Regions from separate parts of the Pseudogracilibacillus sp. SO30301A genome, predicted to be linked through region 3. Evidence: riboswitches for the same ligand, from Rfam matches in the RefSeq annotation. Region 3 holds a riboswitch; each other region holds the start of a gene.
The links. Region 3 has a riboswitch for thiamine pyrophosphate ahead of tenI (thiazole tautomerase TenI). Riboswitches for the same ligand answer to the same signal wherever they lie in the genome.
Positions count from the first base shown of each region.

Region 1: linked by a shared signal. The riboswitch ahead of thiT (energy-coupled thiamine transporter ThiT) and the one ahead of tenI (thiazole tautomerase TenI) in region 3 are both predicted to bind thiamine pyrophosphate.
Region 2: linked by a shared signal. The riboswitch ahead of tenA (thiaminase II) and the one ahead of tenI (thiazole tautomerase TenI) in region 3 are both predicted to bind thiamine pyrophosphate.
Region 4: linked by a shared signal. The riboswitch ahead of thiW (energy coupling factor transporter S component ThiW) and the one ahead of tenI (thiazole tautomerase TenI) in region 3 are both predicted to bind thiamine pyrophosphate.

Region 1 is NZ_JAXHDD010000100.1:500-4,839, reverse strand. It holds gene SPD89_RS22280 (spore coat protein) at 194-622, opposite strand; gene SPD89_RS22275 (spore coat protein) at 762-1,061, opposite strand; gene SPD89_RS22270 (hypothetical protein) at 1,269-1,484, opposite strand; gene SPD89_RS22265 (hypothetical protein) at 1,627-1,848, opposite strand; gene thiT (energy-coupled thiamine transporter ThiT) at 2,014-2,586, opposite strand; TPP riboswitch at 2,673-2,773, opposite strand; gene SPD89_RS22255 (transcription repressor NadR) at 2,958-3,503, shown strand; gene nagZ (beta-N-acetylhexosaminidase) at 3,529-4,340, shown strand, end outside.
Region 2 is NZ_JAXHDD010000047.1:6,965-11,304, reverse strand. It holds gene SPD89_RS17335 (TIGR02678 family protein) at 1-551, opposite strand, end outside; gene SPD89_RS17330 (TIGR02677 family protein) at 552-2,045, opposite strand; gene tenA (thiaminase II) at 2,282-2,968, opposite strand; TPP riboswitch at 3,061-3,161, opposite strand; gene SPD89_RS17320 (YbaK/EbsC family protein) at 3,268-3,747, opposite strand; partial or broken gene SPD89_RS17315 (Uma2 family endonuclease) at 3,826-4,197, opposite strand.
Region 3 is NZ_JAXHDD010000060.1:2,626-6,965, reverse strand. It holds gene SPD89_RS19055 (thiazole biosynthesis adenylyltransferase ThiF) at 1-900, opposite strand, end outside; gene SPD89_RS19050 (thiazole synthase) at 900-1,664, opposite strand; gene thiS (sulfur carrier protein ThiS) at 1,705-1,908, opposite strand; gene tenI (thiazole tautomerase TenI) at 1,914-2,519, opposite strand; TPP riboswitch at 2,610-2,717, opposite strand; gene SPD89_RS19030 (helix-turn-helix transcriptional regulator) at 3,949-4,340, opposite strand, start outside.
Region 4 is NZ_JAXHDD010000030.1:11,536-15,875, forward strand. It holds gene SPD89_RS14255 (hypothetical protein) at 113-304, shown strand; gene thiE (thiamine phosphate synthase) at 307-924, opposite strand; gene thiM (hydroxyethylthiazole kinase) at 937-1,683, opposite strand; gene thiD (bifunctional hydroxymethylpyrimidine kinase/phosphomethylpyrimidine kinase) at 1,680-2,486, opposite strand; gene thiW (energy coupling factor transporter S component ThiW) at 2,502-3,005, opposite strand; TPP riboswitch at 3,110-3,222, opposite strand; gene SPD89_RS14280 (CoA transferase subunit B) at 3,841-4,340, opposite strand, start outside.

The DNA of each region.
Region 1 (4,340 bases), on a different contig from region 3:
AATACTTCTCTACCAGCTGTTTTGCATATGGAGTTGCGTCCACAAGAAAATTCGCTGTATTTGCGGTTCGCTTTTGCTCTTTAAAACATGAATAACCTTGGCAATTCCAACTAAATGAAATTGCCAAGATTAAATAATGCAGTATTTGGAACATAGACAAACTAATTAGCATTAAATATAGTGTAGTATCCTTTTATAAGATACCCAGCTGTGCAAAAAGAGCAACAAGAATTTGGAGCATAACTTGTAAGGAAATTGCTACGTCTGTGTCAGTAGTAGTAACATCAATTTCGCGACAGTTCTCAATGACAAGTTTTTGCCTGTTTGCTTGCCTGATTTGAGACATTTCTAGAAGTTCTTGTGTGACTTTTTCTGCACGGCTGCTATCTGCTATTGTAATATTGATAACGACAGCGATGGCAACCTGTAATGCTGCCTGTAAAGAAGCGGCAACTTTCGTATCTGTGGTTTCTACAGTGATCTCGCAAGAATCTCTAATAATGATAGTTTCATTGGAAGATTGGTCGATTTCTGAATACTGGTCTGCGTCATTGATATCATTATTCGAATCGTTTTTACATGCTCTTCCTACTGGGTGCTCTGAATCCCTATCTAGTGCCACCCACCGATTACTGTACTTATAATCATAGTCGTAATCGTAATCATACATATTTTATCCCTCCTATATATTCATTAAATGCACCGAAGCAGTTATTTGAGTGCGCTAATTTACCAATCAATTCAACCATTTAATCAACTGCTCACTCTTCCGCTTGTTTATTTCTATTCAAGAAAAGTTCCCTAAGAGGACTTTCAACTTTCTTTTTCACTTCATCTTCAGTGACTGTCTTTGTAGCATTCTTTTCGTATAAGAATTCTTCTACTTGTTCTTTAAGTTTTGCAACTGATTGCTTTAGTGATTCACGTTGCTCATCTGTAATGTTAGATTTTGCTTCTTCTAAATCAATGTTATTTTTAGAGAATATATTGCTAATAAAAATTTCTACCATTTGGTTGGATAGGTTATATAGCTCCTTTTTATTATCATTATCTTTCACCAACCATTCACCTCCTTTTTGCCACTACTATAATTTATTCGCAGTAAAAGGAAATGAAAGGGCGGACAACTTAAAATAAGGAAATAAGAGTGAGATCTGATTAATTTATCAGTAAAAATGAATCCGTCTTGCTCCACCAATCTTTGATAGCTTTTCTAGTGTTGGAAAAGAAACTTTATATAACCCGTTTTCTCTTTCCACCTTAAAGTTTTAATTATTGAAGCTACACCACATACAACAAAACGTTTTCGCTTTCTGTTTTTTCTTTTTCGATTTTACTGTCCGAATCGTTTGATTGACAATAGGTGAAGGAAATGGCTCATCCGAATAGCGTTTAAGTACTTTCGAAGTAGCTGTTTGGAGTTCATCAAAACCTAAAAGCCAATTCGAAAAAGCGGTATTTATCGCTGTCATCTTACGGTACATTGCCATTTTCTCTTTGTCAGTTTTTGAAGCTCTAGCTTAACTGTGTTCGTTTGCAAGTTGCTCAACTCCTGCTATAACATAAAGAGGAACGTTTGTACCGTTTTTAACATTAATTTCATGCATATCTCAAGAAAAAATAATTTCAAATACGAAGTGGTACAAACCTTCGTTTTTTATACCACTCCATATTGGCCCTCACTTTCATCCCACGTCTAAAGACAATGGGCTTTCCCGTTCGGAAAATCTGTAAGTACGGTACCATTTCTTGTAGTACTTCTTCGGGAAGTGCCTTTTTAATCATTGGAAAAATAATTCGTGCTTCTTTTCGCACATGTGCTTTAAGAATAAAGCTTAATTCTTGCATCGTATGAATCTCGATCTCTGTAGATGAACTTATCTTATTGATTTTATCCACAATTTTCCAATAGTATTTCAATTATTTTTGGTTGCTCAATCGAGGCGTTTAAAATTTTTCAATAAAAAATAGATAACCATTAATTAAATAGGTTATCTATTTTTTACATATAGTTTAATTTTTAAGTAGCATTCTCGGTTGTTTGTTAAATAAGTAATAGATAATAATAATGCAAATAATCATCGCTGGAATCATGTACGAACAGTTATAAATAAAGGAGTATAGCCAAGCCGGTTGTCCTTCAGGTACTGAGTCGGCAAAGAATATAAATCCTGCAAAGAAATGGGCAAGAAAACGTAATGAACCGCCGACAAGAATCCCTGCAATTATAAACTTAAATAACTCTTTTTTATTCTGTTGTTTTACAGCCTGTTGAACAGATTTTGCAAAAATCCCCGCAAAGCCTAGTACAGTAAATGCAAGTCCATATTCAATTAATCCTTGCCAAAAATTAAGAATATACGCATCTCCTACTGCAATCTGCAATATACCCCATAAGAACCCTGAAAGGATTCCGCCTTTTATACCCCAACGAAAAGCCAGTATGAACACAGGAATCATTGCTAATGAAATAGAACCACCAGCTGGCCAAAGTTTAAACTTTAAAAAAGGAATAATATCTAATAGCAATGCTAAAGCTGTTAGAATGGCAACTTCAATAAAAAATAAAGTACGGTTCGAGCTCATTAATTTAACACTCCCCCAAATTTTTAATGCAAAAAAGCAATTCTACGGGGAGCTTGATGGGTATCCGTTTAGATTGACTAATTTTTCCCATAAAAAAACTACATCCCTACGCTAGTATTAACTAACAGGTTCGAAGGGTAAGAACAAATTGTTCACTCTCAGCCGAATGGCTCCCCCTGTAGACATTATAATTTCTGCTTTTTCATTATCATATCTTATTTTAGCTCATTTCAAGTTTTGATTCAAACTTACTGGGAAAATATTCAATAGTGACACTGTATAACAATCAACAAGTTAATTAATCTGTGATAAGATGTGAACAAATAAAAAGATGGAATAATAATCATCAAAAGCAAAGGGATGGAATATAAATGGGAAAAAGGATAAATATGACCGGCGACGAACGTAGAAAATATATTATTGATTTGCTTAAGCAAAACGATAAACCACTAACTGGAAAGATGCTTGCGGAAAAAACAGGTGTAAGCAGGCAAGTAATCGTAACAGATATTGCTTTACTTAGAACAAGTGAAGAACCGATCATTGCGACTAGTCGAGGATATTTGTATTATCAACAGAAAACTCAGAATGACACATTTCGCAAAGTGATTGTTTGTAAACATACACCTGAGGAAACGAAGAAAGAGCTTGAACTTATGGTAGACTGCGGTGTTACCGTCGTAGATGTGATTGTAGAACATCCTTTTTATGGCGAATTGATCGGCTCTCTTATGGTGAAAAGTAGATATGAAGTAGAACAGTTTGTTCAGAGCTTTTCACAAAATAATGCTGCTCCACTATTAATTTTAACCGGGGGTATTCATTTACATACAATAGAATCAGATTCACAAGAAAAAATTGATGCTGCTTGTAACGCTTTAAAAAAAGCAGGCATTTTAGTAACTGACAATATTTAAGACACGTTATACCAGAGGTGGTTTGGTGAAAAGATTTGTAGTTTCTATTATCGCGATAATCGTTTGCTTGATTGTATTTTTAACTGTGGCTCAAGATCCAATGATTACATTAGAAGCGGATGTTGGAAAAAGTTCACATAACCTGGTCCCAACAAATCCGCAGCGAGAAAATATAACTACAACGATGAAACAATTAGAGGGAGAAACTGAAGCTAGTATGGATAAAAATGAAGTTGATGACATATCCAAAATAATTAAAAAAATGACTTTGGATGAAAAAATCGGTCAGCTTATTATTGGTGGAATTACCGGTACAATTTTGACTAATCAATCAAAGAAATTGATTCATACGTATAAATTAGGCGGTTTTATTTTATTTTCAGCTAACTTAGAAGAACCGAATCAGTCATTAAACTTATCAAATGATTTAAAAATTGAAAATAAACAGAACAACATACCGCTATTGCTTAGTGTGGATCAAGAAGGTGGCACCGTTACGAGATTACCAAATTTATACGATTTGCAAACAAACGAAGAAATTGGTCTGAAAAACGATAAGGAATTTGCTCGAAAAACAGGTGAAGTATTGGGAAGGCAAGTAAAAGCTTTTGGTTTTCAAGTAAATTTTGCCCCAGTAATAGATGTGAATAACAATCCAAATAATCCTGTAATTGGAGATCGCTCATTTGGAAGTAATCCTCAACTGGTGGGAGAACTCGGGGTTGAAGTGATGCAAGGAATGCAAGCAGAACAAGTAATTCCTGTTATCAAACATTTTCCAGGTCTTGGGGATACGCATATTGATTCCCATGAAGAATTGCCTGTAATAGATAAAAA
Region 2 (4,340 bases), on a different contig from region 3:
AAATCTTTCGGATACGAGCGCATAAAGTAACGTGCATAAATGGTTGTCTCATAGAGTACTTCTTGTTCCTCGTCCATGGCGAACTGATCTATTTCCCCTTCCACTGTTGTAAGGATCACTAATTTTTCTAGCTGTTTAATAACTCGAACGAGAGACCGGCGGTGGTTGTAATTCGTCCAATCGAGCGCCATTTCTCCAGGATACATATCTTTAATATCTTCACAAATATCAGATAATAAAAATTGTTCATCGACAGAACGGTTTTCTGTAAATGCTAAGGCACAACAAAAAATCGCATAATCACGTGGTTCTTGAAACTCCTGAATCCCCATCCAACTTTTCGTTTCGACAGGAATTTTTTCGAGTTTGATAAAATGTTGATGAACGATTAAATCAAAGCCAAATTTTTCATCGACATAGCGTTTGAGCATTTTTTCTCGTTCACGAATTAGTTGATACGTTTCAGGATCTTGCAATCTTAAAATCCAAAACTTTTCCATTAGAACACGTAATGCTGTTTGGGCTTTTTCATCGAATGCTGCTATTTCCATTTACGCGTTCACCTCTTCTAGGAACTGAAAAATTACTTTCGGCATTTCGATAGCGCCATCTTCTGCTTGCAAGATGATTCGTTCCTCATTGGACATGATCACTTTAACGATGTGCCCATGTTCCGTTTGCAATGTTCGGTCTTTTCGCATCATTGCTTTTCCGATCCAACTTAATAACATTTTTCTTACGTAAGGTTCAATAACTGGTAGTTGGTCGAGATGAATTTCATTTCCATCCATATATTTTTCAAGTGTTTGTTGTTCGATTTGTTTGTGACGAAGATGCTCTCGTTTTGTTTCTTCTTTTTGTTTCTGTTGGCTAATGATCGCACCTGGGCGTGTTTTTTCCCGGTAATTTCGGATCCGTGGATTTGTTTCGTGTTCCATCGGATGCTCGTCCCACACATCTGTATAAATATCATCTGTCGGGACGTGATCGCTAAATAAATGCCTTGTATGAAACACACCAAAAACAACAGCTGAAAGTTCATGGGCGTCTTTTACGTCAGGTAAAGTATCAAACCATTTCGCTAGGTGGAGATAATCTTTTTTTCGGCTCCGGAAGTAATTATGTCTTTCTCCTAATCGTTGTACAACCCGGGTGATCCGTCTAATTTGTTCATTTGTGCGGATTTGTAGCATGTCGAGTTCACTTTCTCTTCGTTCATTTCCTAGAAACCAAATGGATAGACTTTGCCATTTCTCTTGTTCCGCTTCGATAAGTTCTTTTTTATCTAATTGAATATCTTCAAAACGGGGAACTCGTTGTTGGTGGATGATCACTTGTTCAATCAGTGATTCTAATGTTGTTAGTTCAATGGATCTTAATAGTTGCTGAATTTTAAGTGCTGTTTGTTGTAATTCAATAATGAAGTCTCGCAAATAAGTCGTGAATTGATCTTTAAATACGAGAAATGCCTCTGTTTGCATCCGCTCTTCCGCTTCTTCTGAATTAATATGAGCAATATAATCGGAAGTGTTTTTCGTAATCGAGCGAAAATACGTAAATACATCGTTCCAAATTTGAGCACATTCATCAGCACTTGGAAGGGGTGAATTTTTCCTAACAAGTTTTTCCACCTCAAAGAGTGCTTGATATAATCGCTCAAACTCCTTTTTCTCAAGCGATCCACCAAACGTTTCTCCACCCTTTTCCATTTCTTGTAGCATGCGTTCAAATTCGACAGTATATGGTGTACATTGGTATCGAAATCTCTTTTTCTTAAATTCTTCTATCGTACGAGCTTTCCCCGTTTCTTGTCGGGCAATTAAGTTATTCCACCGTACGAGTTGATCCAAATCTTGATGCAATTGTTCTTCGGTATAATCAGCAAATTCTTGTAAGCTCATTAAGTATTCATATACTTCTTCAGGAAAAAGAAATTCTCGCATTCTTTCATGTTGAATATAAAAATAGCGTAATATTGCTCGATAGCTCCACGCTTTATCTACAGTTAAATAGGAAGCTTCAATTACTTTTTTAAAAGGTTGCAAATGTGATCACCTACAATATTCGACTTAATTCTATTGTAAATTGTGGATGGATAAAAGTCTATTGAAGAACTGCGATCAAATCTGTAAGCTTGTATAGAGAAAATTATATGATAGAAATATCAAGCGAAGTCAGAGGTTCAATGTTGTAGAATGACTCGACATCTTGCCAATCATTTCGATATGTTTATTGTCTGCCTAAAATCAAAAAAGACGGGTTCCCCCGTCTTTTCAACTACTTATGATTTTGCTAATTCTTTCACTGGCCACATGGAGAGATTTTCCGCCATGTCCCAGAACATATATTCAAAATAGCTCGTTTTCACGAAGATTTCTTCTAGTTTTTTCAGTTCATGCTTTGGTTTGTCTGTTGCGATTGTATTGATTAAATTGATACAGTCGTTTGCAATTTTTGTAAATCCGTCGGAGGAGTACATGTTAACCCAGTTCCCGTAAAATTCGTGGGTGAGAGCTCCTGGCCATGTTGCTAGTTTTCTCCCGATCCAGTTGTAGCTCCATGCACATGCAAGTACTGCCGCAATTGCATTCTCCACGCCACCAAGTTGCGCCTGGCTGATCATATAGCTCGTGTACGCTGTCATCGTCGCGGACGGTTCTGTCGCTTCAAGTTCTTCATTTGTAATGCCAAATTTTTCTGCATATTCACGGTGTAGATCCATTTCAAAATTCATTGTCCCGTGGAGGAGGTTTGCAAAAATCGTCATCGTTTTTAGGTCATTAGCCTTTGTGCTTCCGATCGCAAATACGCGGGAATATTCAATAAGGTACACATAATCTTGCTTCATATAATGAATGAACTTTTCCTTATCGAGTGTTCCTTCCCCAATCCCTTTCACAAACGGATGCTCCAAATAACTGTTCCAGACTGGTTCAACTGCTTTAAACAGGCGGTCACTAAATAACATTGTATTTCTTCTCCCTTATGTATTTTTCTGAATGAAGAATCAAAAAACCATTCCATATGCATGGGGAATGGTAGAATACTAAGGTATATTGAATAATACCACCACCACTTCCCTACGCTAGTATAATCTAGATCAGGTTCAAAGGGTCAAGACATGTCTTTCTCAGCAAGATTTTGCTCCCCTAGTGATTCATCTATTCAGTTAATACCTAAGTTAACCTAAATTATTCATTTTGTCAAAAGAATATCAAAAAATTGAGTTAACTATAAACTGTCCGTTTTGTCAAAAAATTATCAAAGTTATTTCACAGAGACTACTCGTCCTCCTGTCATCGTCACTAATTCATCAGGTGTCAATTGGAAAACTGCCATCGGATGGCCTGCCGCTGCCCAGATTGTTTCATACTGAAACAGATCCTCATCAATTAGTGTAATCACTTTTTCTTTATGACCAAGCGGTGGTACACCACCAATGACAAAGCCTGTCTTTTCACGGACAAAATTAGCGTCCGCATTTTTAATCTTGTCATCTACATAGCCGCTAATTCGCCGCTCATTAATTCGATTTTTCCCACTCGCAACAACGAGTAAAGCTTGATTAGTATTTTTCAAACGAAAAATAATTGATTTCGCGATATGTTCAACATCGCAACCGATCGCTTCAGCGGCTTCTTTTGCTGTCCTTGTACTACTTGGCAATTCAACTACTTGATTTGAATATCCTAAACCCAATAATTTATTTTGAAATTGTTGAGCACTTTCTTTTAGTTTAGTAGACACTTTATCACTCCTTACAACCTTTTGCCCAGATTATACCATATCCGATAACCTCGGATTAATTGTAAGTAATTTGGCTGTAATGAGATCATGCGACTGGTTGGAAGGACTTAAGATTTCAACAATTAGGTTGGGAACTCCAACATATCTAGCATCTGTAAAACCACTTTTATCACAAATAATACTGATATCAGGAATAACAATTTTAGTATCCTTTATTGCATCACTTTTTAATTCAATGTCATATGGCGCATGAAATAACTCACAAGGCTTTCCTTCAAGAAAATTATCAAGTTTGATCTCCAGATTCCTGGATATACGTTGATGTTTTGTAGATGGAGATGGCGACATGTAAACAAATCCATCAATATATTCGAGTAATGCATCAGAGGTTTCCCGTATTCGAAAATACTCCTCAACTGAAATAGAATCATTACGGTATAGGTTCGTCACATTACCACCCTCTCTTTCTCTTAATTGTTATTTTTATTTTAAACCATGTTTTGTTATTACCTACCCAACTTTGTCTAGCCTACAACTATTTTTAGCTGTGTCCTCTGTCTAAAATCGTTTTGTTAATATAGTTTGAAAAATCA
Region 3 (4,340 bases):
AAAGGCATTCGCTTCCACTTTTCCGCCTGTTTTTTCCAACTGTTGAGCCAGTTGCTTCAAATTACGTTGCTGCACGTTTGGCGGTCTAACTTGTACGGATGACCGACCACATAAAACAGCAGTTTTTGTCTGCTCATCAAATTGTAAAAATGGATATGTTGCTTTCTCACCACAAGAAGCACAATCTACCTTCTTCATTGATGAAACATTCATTTGAACAATTTGATTTGTCCAAACATCAAAAGAGATTAGTTTTTTTCTTAAAGCATCATAATTATCGGTCAATATTTTTAACGCTTCCGTCGTTTGGTGCACAACAACTTGACTGGCAGCTGGGTGGATAATACCAGCAGTATCACAAGTCGGTCCGCCAACCGGCACTGTTTCCATTAGACAATGAAGACATGGTGTTTCTTTAGGAACAATCGTAAAACTCATCCCATAACTTCCTACACAAGAGCCATAAATCCACGGTATTTGATGTTTTTGTGAAATATCATTCATCATCATCCGAATATCAAAATTATCGGTTGCATCTAAAATTAAATCTACGCCTTCTACAAGTTCTTCCAATTCAACCGGCGTTACATCGATAATTCTTGCTTCAATTTCAACCTCTGAATTAATCGCCTGCAACCTCTCTTTTGCAGCCACTGCTTTTGGTGTACGATTTTTTGCATCTTCCTCTATATACAATTGTTGTCTTTGTAAATTACTCCATTCGATATAATCACGATCAACAATGGTTAGTTTTCCAATTCCCGCTCTTGTTAGCATTTCAGAACTCTGGGTACCAAGTGTTCCAATTCCTATTATTAATACATGCTTTTTTGCTAACTTTTGCTGTCCCCCTTCCCCAATAGAAGGAAACAAAATTTGTCTAGAGTAACGATCCATCATTATAAACTAATCCCTTCTAAAGGGCTGCTTGCTGTCGCCGTTCTTTTCATCGGTATTCTACCAGCTTCATAGCCAAGCTTCCCTGCTTCGATTGCTAATTTCATCGCTTTTGCCATTTTAACCGGATCTTTTGCTCCGGAAACGGCTGTATTTAACAGCACTGCATCCGCCCCTAACTCCATTGCAAAAATAGCATCTTTCGGAGAACCAATTCCAGCATCTACAATAACGGGAATAGTAGCTTGTTCTGTAATGAAACTCAAATTTAATGGATTAATAATCCCTTGCCCAGAACCAATTGGTGAGGCACCCGGCATCACAGCATGAACTCCTAATTCTTCCAACCTTCTAGCAAGTACAACATCATCTGATGTATAGGTTAAAACGGTAAACCCTTCATTTAATAGCTGTTCTGACGCCTTCAATGTTTCTACTGGGTCTGGCAGCAATGTTTTATCACAGCCGATAATTTCAACCTTTACCATATGACAAATTCCCGAAGCTTGTGCTAATTTAGCAATTCTAACTGCTTCTTCCGCAGTTTTTGCTCCGGCAGTATTTGGTAAAAATTTGTACTTATCTAAATCTATCTTTTCTAAAAAATTGGGTTGACTAGGCTCAAAAATATTCATCCTTCTTACTGCAAATGTTAACACTTCTGTCTCCGAAGCAATGACTGCTTCTTTTTGAATATCAAAATCTGAAAATTTGCCTGTTCCTAGAAATAATCTTGATGTAAACTCGTAATCTCCTATTTTTAACATCGTTTTCCCTCCATTTATTTTTTATCTACATTTGAAAAAATCAACCTCCACCAACAAACTGAACAAATTCAATTTTATCTCCATCATTTATTTGAGTAGTTTCATGTTCTCCATTTTGTAAAATAACATTATTATGCTCGACAATAATGACAGGAGTCCTAAAATCAAAATGATTAATTAGTTGTGAAATCGTTTTGATCGTTCTAGGTATTTCTACTACGGAACCATTGATATGTAATTTCATTTATTTCACCTCTTTTCGTCTAATTTCTCTCGATATTTCAAGGTAGCAATCGTACAATCTTCTGCAAGCAATATCCCTGACAAAACTGCAATGCCACTTGCTCCTTCCTGTAAAACAGTAGAAAGATTAATTGGTGTAATCCCTCCTATGGCAATGACGGGAACCTTTACGCTACTAGTGATCTTGCTCAAATTTTTTAGGCCTCGTGGAGGTAATCCTATTTTTGAATTTGTCTTAAAAATATGACCATAAATTAAATAGTTCGCTCCTTGTTCTTCCTTCTCCAACGCTTCCTCTACACTATGTACAGAACAACCTATTTGTAATGAAGGAAAGTACTTTTTAACATCACATACATCTAGGCTATGAGAGGTTAGCTGTACGCCACCTACACGCCCTGTCACAGCAATATCAACCCGATCATTAATAATGATTTTTTTAGGGTCTACTCCAACTGCAATAAGTTTTCTTATAACAGCAATGTGATCCTTAGCAGTCCAATTCCTCTCACGTATATGAATAAAGTCTATCTTTGCATGAATTGCTTTAACCTTTTTTATAAATTCATCCGTTGATTGTTTTCCAGTTGAAATTATATGTAAGCCTTTCATTTGACCTCCTTTAATTCTTACCTAACTTATAATCAAAAAACCACTTTTCTGAATATATACAGGAAAGTGGTTTGCTAATAGCAAGTCTCGAATAGCAATACATCACTTCCCTTCGCTAGTTTTAACTAGATCAGGTTATAAGAATCCCGAAGTCACACTTCGATCTCAGCTTGTTTACAAGCACTCCTAGTAATAAAATATCTATGAGTCACTTCAAACCATTGATATAACAACGTTTAAAGATGACTGTTTTTATTATTCAGCACCAAATGATACGCTTTCACTAAAGGAACGGACTGTTTTTCGTTAGATTTTTTTCAACGAGTGGGCATAAACTCGGGTAAATCATTTCAAGTGTATTACCTAATCCGTCGGCAATATCAGTAGTCGGTATAAGTTGATCTATCAAGATTGTCGCATGTGTATGTCTCAAACCATGTGAACTTATTTCTTGGTATTAATATTATCTATTATATAAGTAATTGTAAAGCTAATTTAAAAATTTTTCAATATAGGTTGGATATATTTTAAGATGTGCCAAGTATTACCACATCTTTTATTCAATTACTTGTTGTTAGTTCATTATCGTTATTTGTCTATCTTTCCATAACAAAAACGGTGCAACAAACAAACTTGACTGTGTTAATAGAAGAAATCAATCTGATCATTCAGTAGCAATGATTGGAGATGGAATGAATGATGCACCGGCTCTGGCAAATGCAACAGTTGCTATTGCAATGAGCGGTGCCGGGACAGACACCTCTTTTGAAACAGCAGACATTACTCTCATGAATGATGACTTAACAAAACTCCATATACGATCTCACAAGCAGAAAGGCTTTACATATAATACATTTCGCTTCAGATTGGCACATTATTTCCGAAAACGGCACATCTTCCTTTAGATTGGCACATTATTTCCGAAAACCGGCACATTTCGCTTCAGATTGGCACATTATTTCTGAAAACGGCACATCTTCCTTCAGATTGGCACATTATTTCCGAAAACGGCACATCTTCCTTCAGATCGGCACATTATTTCCGAAAACCGGCACATCTTCCTTTAGATTGGCACATTATTTCTGAAAACGGCACATTTCGCTTCAGATCGGCACATTATTTCCGAAACCGGCACATTTCGCTTCAGATTGGCACTAAACAAAATATTTCTTTTGCTCTAGGTCTTATATTAATCACCCTTCTACTTGTCATACCTGGCTGGTTAACTATCTGGATTGCTATCATCGCTCATGTAGGCGCTATTTTGCTTGTTGTACTAAATGCGATGAGGTCGATGAACAATATGGATAACGAAAAGAACAAAGTTGGAAGTGTCCTGCAGGGTTAAGAACAGTACTTCCGTGTGTCAGAGTTAGACGAAGAATCATCAATAAGAAAGTTATTTGTGAACATTAAAAATGAGCAGGCATTATATTTTGTGTGCCTGCTCATTTTTTATTTCTCTTAAATAATTGTATATTGTATATCGTGAAACCTTCATTTTTTCAGCAATTATCGGAATGCTTTTATGGATTGAAAAAGCCCCTTTATCTTGTAAAAATCGAATCATTTCTACCCGTTCTCTTTTTCTCATAAATGGAATTGGTTTTCCAATATGATTTACCGCTTTTTTATAAAACTCATCTAACTTTTGCTCCAAGTTCTCATCTTTTTCACTTGCTGCAATTTCAATATTGTCACCTACGCGAGTAAAATCATTTACTAAGTTTTGAATCATGAGAACATTTGTGTAATCAAAATTCACCCCAAGTGCAAAATGATAATCTTCCCCTTTAGCATGAAATGTAGAGCACTTTAATA
Region 4 (4,340 bases), on a different contig from region 3:
GTTTTGAACACGCACTTATATGAGAAAAATTTTAATTATCTTTATTTTGAGTTCTGTGATCATATTATTTTTATTAATAAGTCTCTTGAAACGTAAAATGGAAGCTAATACGTTGATAGTTGGGCTTTTTTCCATTACTGTAATTTTAGTTTCTGGATTAAACGTCGTTATAATGGGTTATCTAGGTGATGGTATTTATCCAGCAGGCGATTCCATCATATTTTATTTATTTTTAATTGTTGTAGCTCTAAGCGGAATAAATATTTTATTGACCATTTCAAAATCCGCTAAACAGACTGGATAATTTTATAACGAGTTTACGGTAGTATAAATATCTTCTGACTTTGTAATCGCCGAAATAACAGCAACCCCGTCTGCTCCTGCTTCAATCACTTGGTGGGCATTCGATGTGTTAATCCCGCCGATTCCAACAATAGGAAGGTAGTGGTGCTTGTTCCGTAAATATTTTATCCAATAAGTACCGACGGCAGCTTTGGCATCGTCTTTTGAAGTTGTCTCAAATATGGGACCTGCTCCAATGTAATCGACTAAATGAAGCGGGCTTCTTTTTAATTCTTCTTCATTAGAAACAGATAAGCCGATAAGTAGATTTGGAAATTCGATCCGTAAGTTAGCAATTTTTTCATCCTCTTGACCGACATGAATCCCATCAACGTCAAGTGTTATTGCGAGATCCACATCATCGTTAATGAAAAACGGAATATTATAATGACGGCAAAGCACACGTAATTTTTTCCCAAGATCTATTTTTGCTTCACCGTTAAGGGACCCTTTTCCTTTTTCACGAAATTGAAAAGCGGTAATACCAGCGTTAATTGCTTCTTGTAAGATAATTTCTGGATCGCGGTCACAATCCTGGCTACCCATTATAAAGTATTTTCGTAAATAATTTCGCTGTGTCATCTTATTTGCTCCTTATTTTCCAAGTTCATCGATAAAGGCAGGGAGGAAGGTACCTGTTCCGTTAACCTCGTTTCTTTCAGCAGCTTTTTCAGCAGCTGCACCGTAAAAATGAACTGCTTCATAAGCTGCATCTATCTTTTCAATTTCTGTTGTTAAACAAGCGGTAAGAATGGAGCCAAGTAGGCATCCTGCGCCTGTAATTCTAGTTAAAAACTTATGTCCGGTTCTGTTTGCTTTAACTTTTTTGTTATAACAAATAATATCAATTTCACCAGTCACTACAGCTAAAGTATTATATTTTTCCGCAACTAGTTGAGCTATCTCTTCTAATTTTGACATATCATCATCAATGGACTCTACACCTTTTGTTTCCCAAGCGACTTCAACTAAATGCGCCATCTCACCGGCATTTCCCTTAACAGCAGTAAAAGAAATGTTTTCTAACAATGTTTGAATTGCTTGTTTTCTGAAATTAGAAGCGGCAACACCAACAGGGTCAAGGACGACTGGTATCCCTCTTTCATTTGCAGTTTGTCCAGCGATTATCATTGCTTCAAGTTCTTTTTCTACAATCGTCCCAATGTTTATGAGTACACCGTTGGCAATGCTCGCCATATCACGTGCTTCTGCCGGTTCTTTTGCCATGATTGGAGAGCCGCCAAAAGCTAGCAGTCCGTTTGCAGTAAAGTTCATGACAACTTGGTTCGTTAAATGGTGAATTAACGGCTGTGCTTTTCTTACTTGTTCGATTCCATTCATAGTTTAATGGCTTCCTTTCTCACTGCAAAATGATTTGTTGGTCCGTTTCCTTTACCTAAATCAAACGATTGTTTAATTGCTTCCGTCACATAGTGTTTACTTTTTTCAACAGCTTCAATCAATGAAAGACCATGACTTAAATAAGCAGTGATTGCAGCGGAGTACGTGCATCCTGTACCATGAGTATTTACTGTATCAATGCGTTTTTCTGTAAATGTGTACATTTCTTTTCCATCATATAAAAAGTCAATCGCATCCCCGACAAGGTGTCCGCCTTTTACAAGTGCAGCTCCCGCGCCATATTTATCAACAATTTTTTTGGCAGCATCTTGCATCGCTTCAGTTGAAGTGATTTTTTCCCCAGTTAAAAATTCTGCTTCAGGTATATTAGGTGTAATTACTTTACAAAGTGGCACTAGTTGATCTCGTAAGTAAACTCTCGCATCCTCATTAATTAACGCATCCCCACTCGTTGCAACCATAACAGGGTCAATAACAAAAGGGATAACTTTGTCTTTCACTTTTGCTTGAATAATTTCCATCATGTCAATATTTGCGATCATTCCTGTTTTAAATGCATGTACTGGCATATCAGAAAAAACAGATTCTAACTGATCTTCAATCATCTGTAAAGGAAGATGATGAATATTTTGAACCCCGGTTGTATTTTGTGCAACTACTGATGTAATGATAGACATGCCGTAACTTTGTAATTCTTGAAAAGTTTTTAAATCAGCTTGAATTCCTGCACCCCCTGATGGATCAGTGCCTGCAATTGTTAAAGAACAAGCTACTTCTTTCATGTTAAGCAACTCCTTTTATAATTTATGCTCATTTTTCAATTGAATAAAATTTTCATATTTAACGCGAGAAACGATAAATAAAGCAATTCCTGCACCTGTAATACTGCTCACTAAGAAAGGGGGGATGAAAAATAAGGCACCAAAAGATGTTCCCATTAAAATTTTGGCAAATGGGACGGAGAATAACGCACCAATGATTCCTGTCCCGATAACTTCACCTAGTGCGGCGAAGTATTTTTTCCCAAACTTTTTGTATAGGTAACCGGCTAAAAATGCCCCAAACATTCCACCGGGAAATGCAAGTAATGAGCCGAGTCCAAGCATATTTCTAAGTAGTCCAATCACAAAAGCAATTGCAACAGCTGGCCCTGGTCCTAGCATTACAGCAGCCAAAACGTTCACCGCATGTTGGACGGGATAAGCCCTCGCAACACCAGCGGGAAACCAAATCAATTGAGATCCCAATGTTCCAATAGCTACTAATAAAGCCATCGTTGTTAGTAATCTTGTTTGATTCATGTGACCTTCTCCTCTTAAACCAATTCGAAAGGGGTGTTAGCTTATAAAACAGTAAAAAACCAGATTCAACACGGAACCTGGTTTGTAGTTAACTAAATTTTAACATTAACGATTTACTACTTCCCTCCGCTAGTATAAACTAGATCAGGTTCACAAGAGTTAGAAATAATCTGTATTTCTTCTCAGCCCGCATATTTGGGCACCCCTAGTAGTGTGCATATGGAATTATTTACCCTAAAGTCATTATAGCAGAAATCCTTTTTATTGTCATATCGGACTAATTTTTGTTTCCTTTAATATTTCATAAATTCTTGTTATAATACGTTCCATGAGAAGGTCTCTTTCTAAATGTATTTGCCCTAGTAAGCATACATTTTATGATAGAATGCCTTCTCTTTTTTGGCTAGTAAATTAGCGAAAATTTCCCCCGAGTAAAATATTACACATATTAATAAAGACTTTGTGTTTTAATTCACACAATAATGGGGCAGCTAGAAAACATGCTTAGTGGCTGGCGTGACTTGCTTGTGGCGAGAAAAGATGCGATGTGTCTCTTCCAGCATGCAGAGTCGCTGGAAAAGATGCGATGTGTCTCTTCCAGCATGCAAAGTCGCTGGAAAAGATGCGATGTGTCTCTTCCAGCATGCAGAGTCGCTGGAAAAGATGCGAAGTTGCTCCTCCGGCGTGCAGAGCCGTTGGAAAAGATGCAAAGTGTCTCTTCCAACATGCAGAGTCACTGAAAAACATGCTTAGTGGCTTGTTTAAACGTCGAGTGACGCACATGCAAACATAAAAAAATCCCACTCGTTTTTTTAACGAATGGGACAATTAAAAATTAATATGCCTTCTCAAGTAATCTCTCACTAATTGTTAATTCAGCTTCTGTAGAATTTACGACATCCTCTACTGTAAAACCATCAGCAACTTCAAGTAAGACGAGACCGTTATCTGTAACTTCTATGACCGCCCGATCTGTAATAATTTTATTTACGACACCTTTACCTGTGAGTGGCAGCGTACATTCTTTTAAAATTTTCGGTTCACCGTCACGGGTAACATGCTCCATAATGACAATGATTTGCTGGGCACCGTGAACGAGGTCCATTGCACCACCCATACCTTTAATCATTTTGCCGGGAATCATCCAGTTTGCTAAATCACCAGCTTCGGAAACTTCCATTCCACCTAATATAGCAAGGTTAATATGACCTCCACGTATCATTGCAAAACTTTCAGCATTATCAAATAATGCAGCTCCATCGATCATGGTTACCGTTTCCTTACCAGCGTTTATTAAGTCTGCATCAATTTCTTCTTCAGTTGGATAAGGACCAA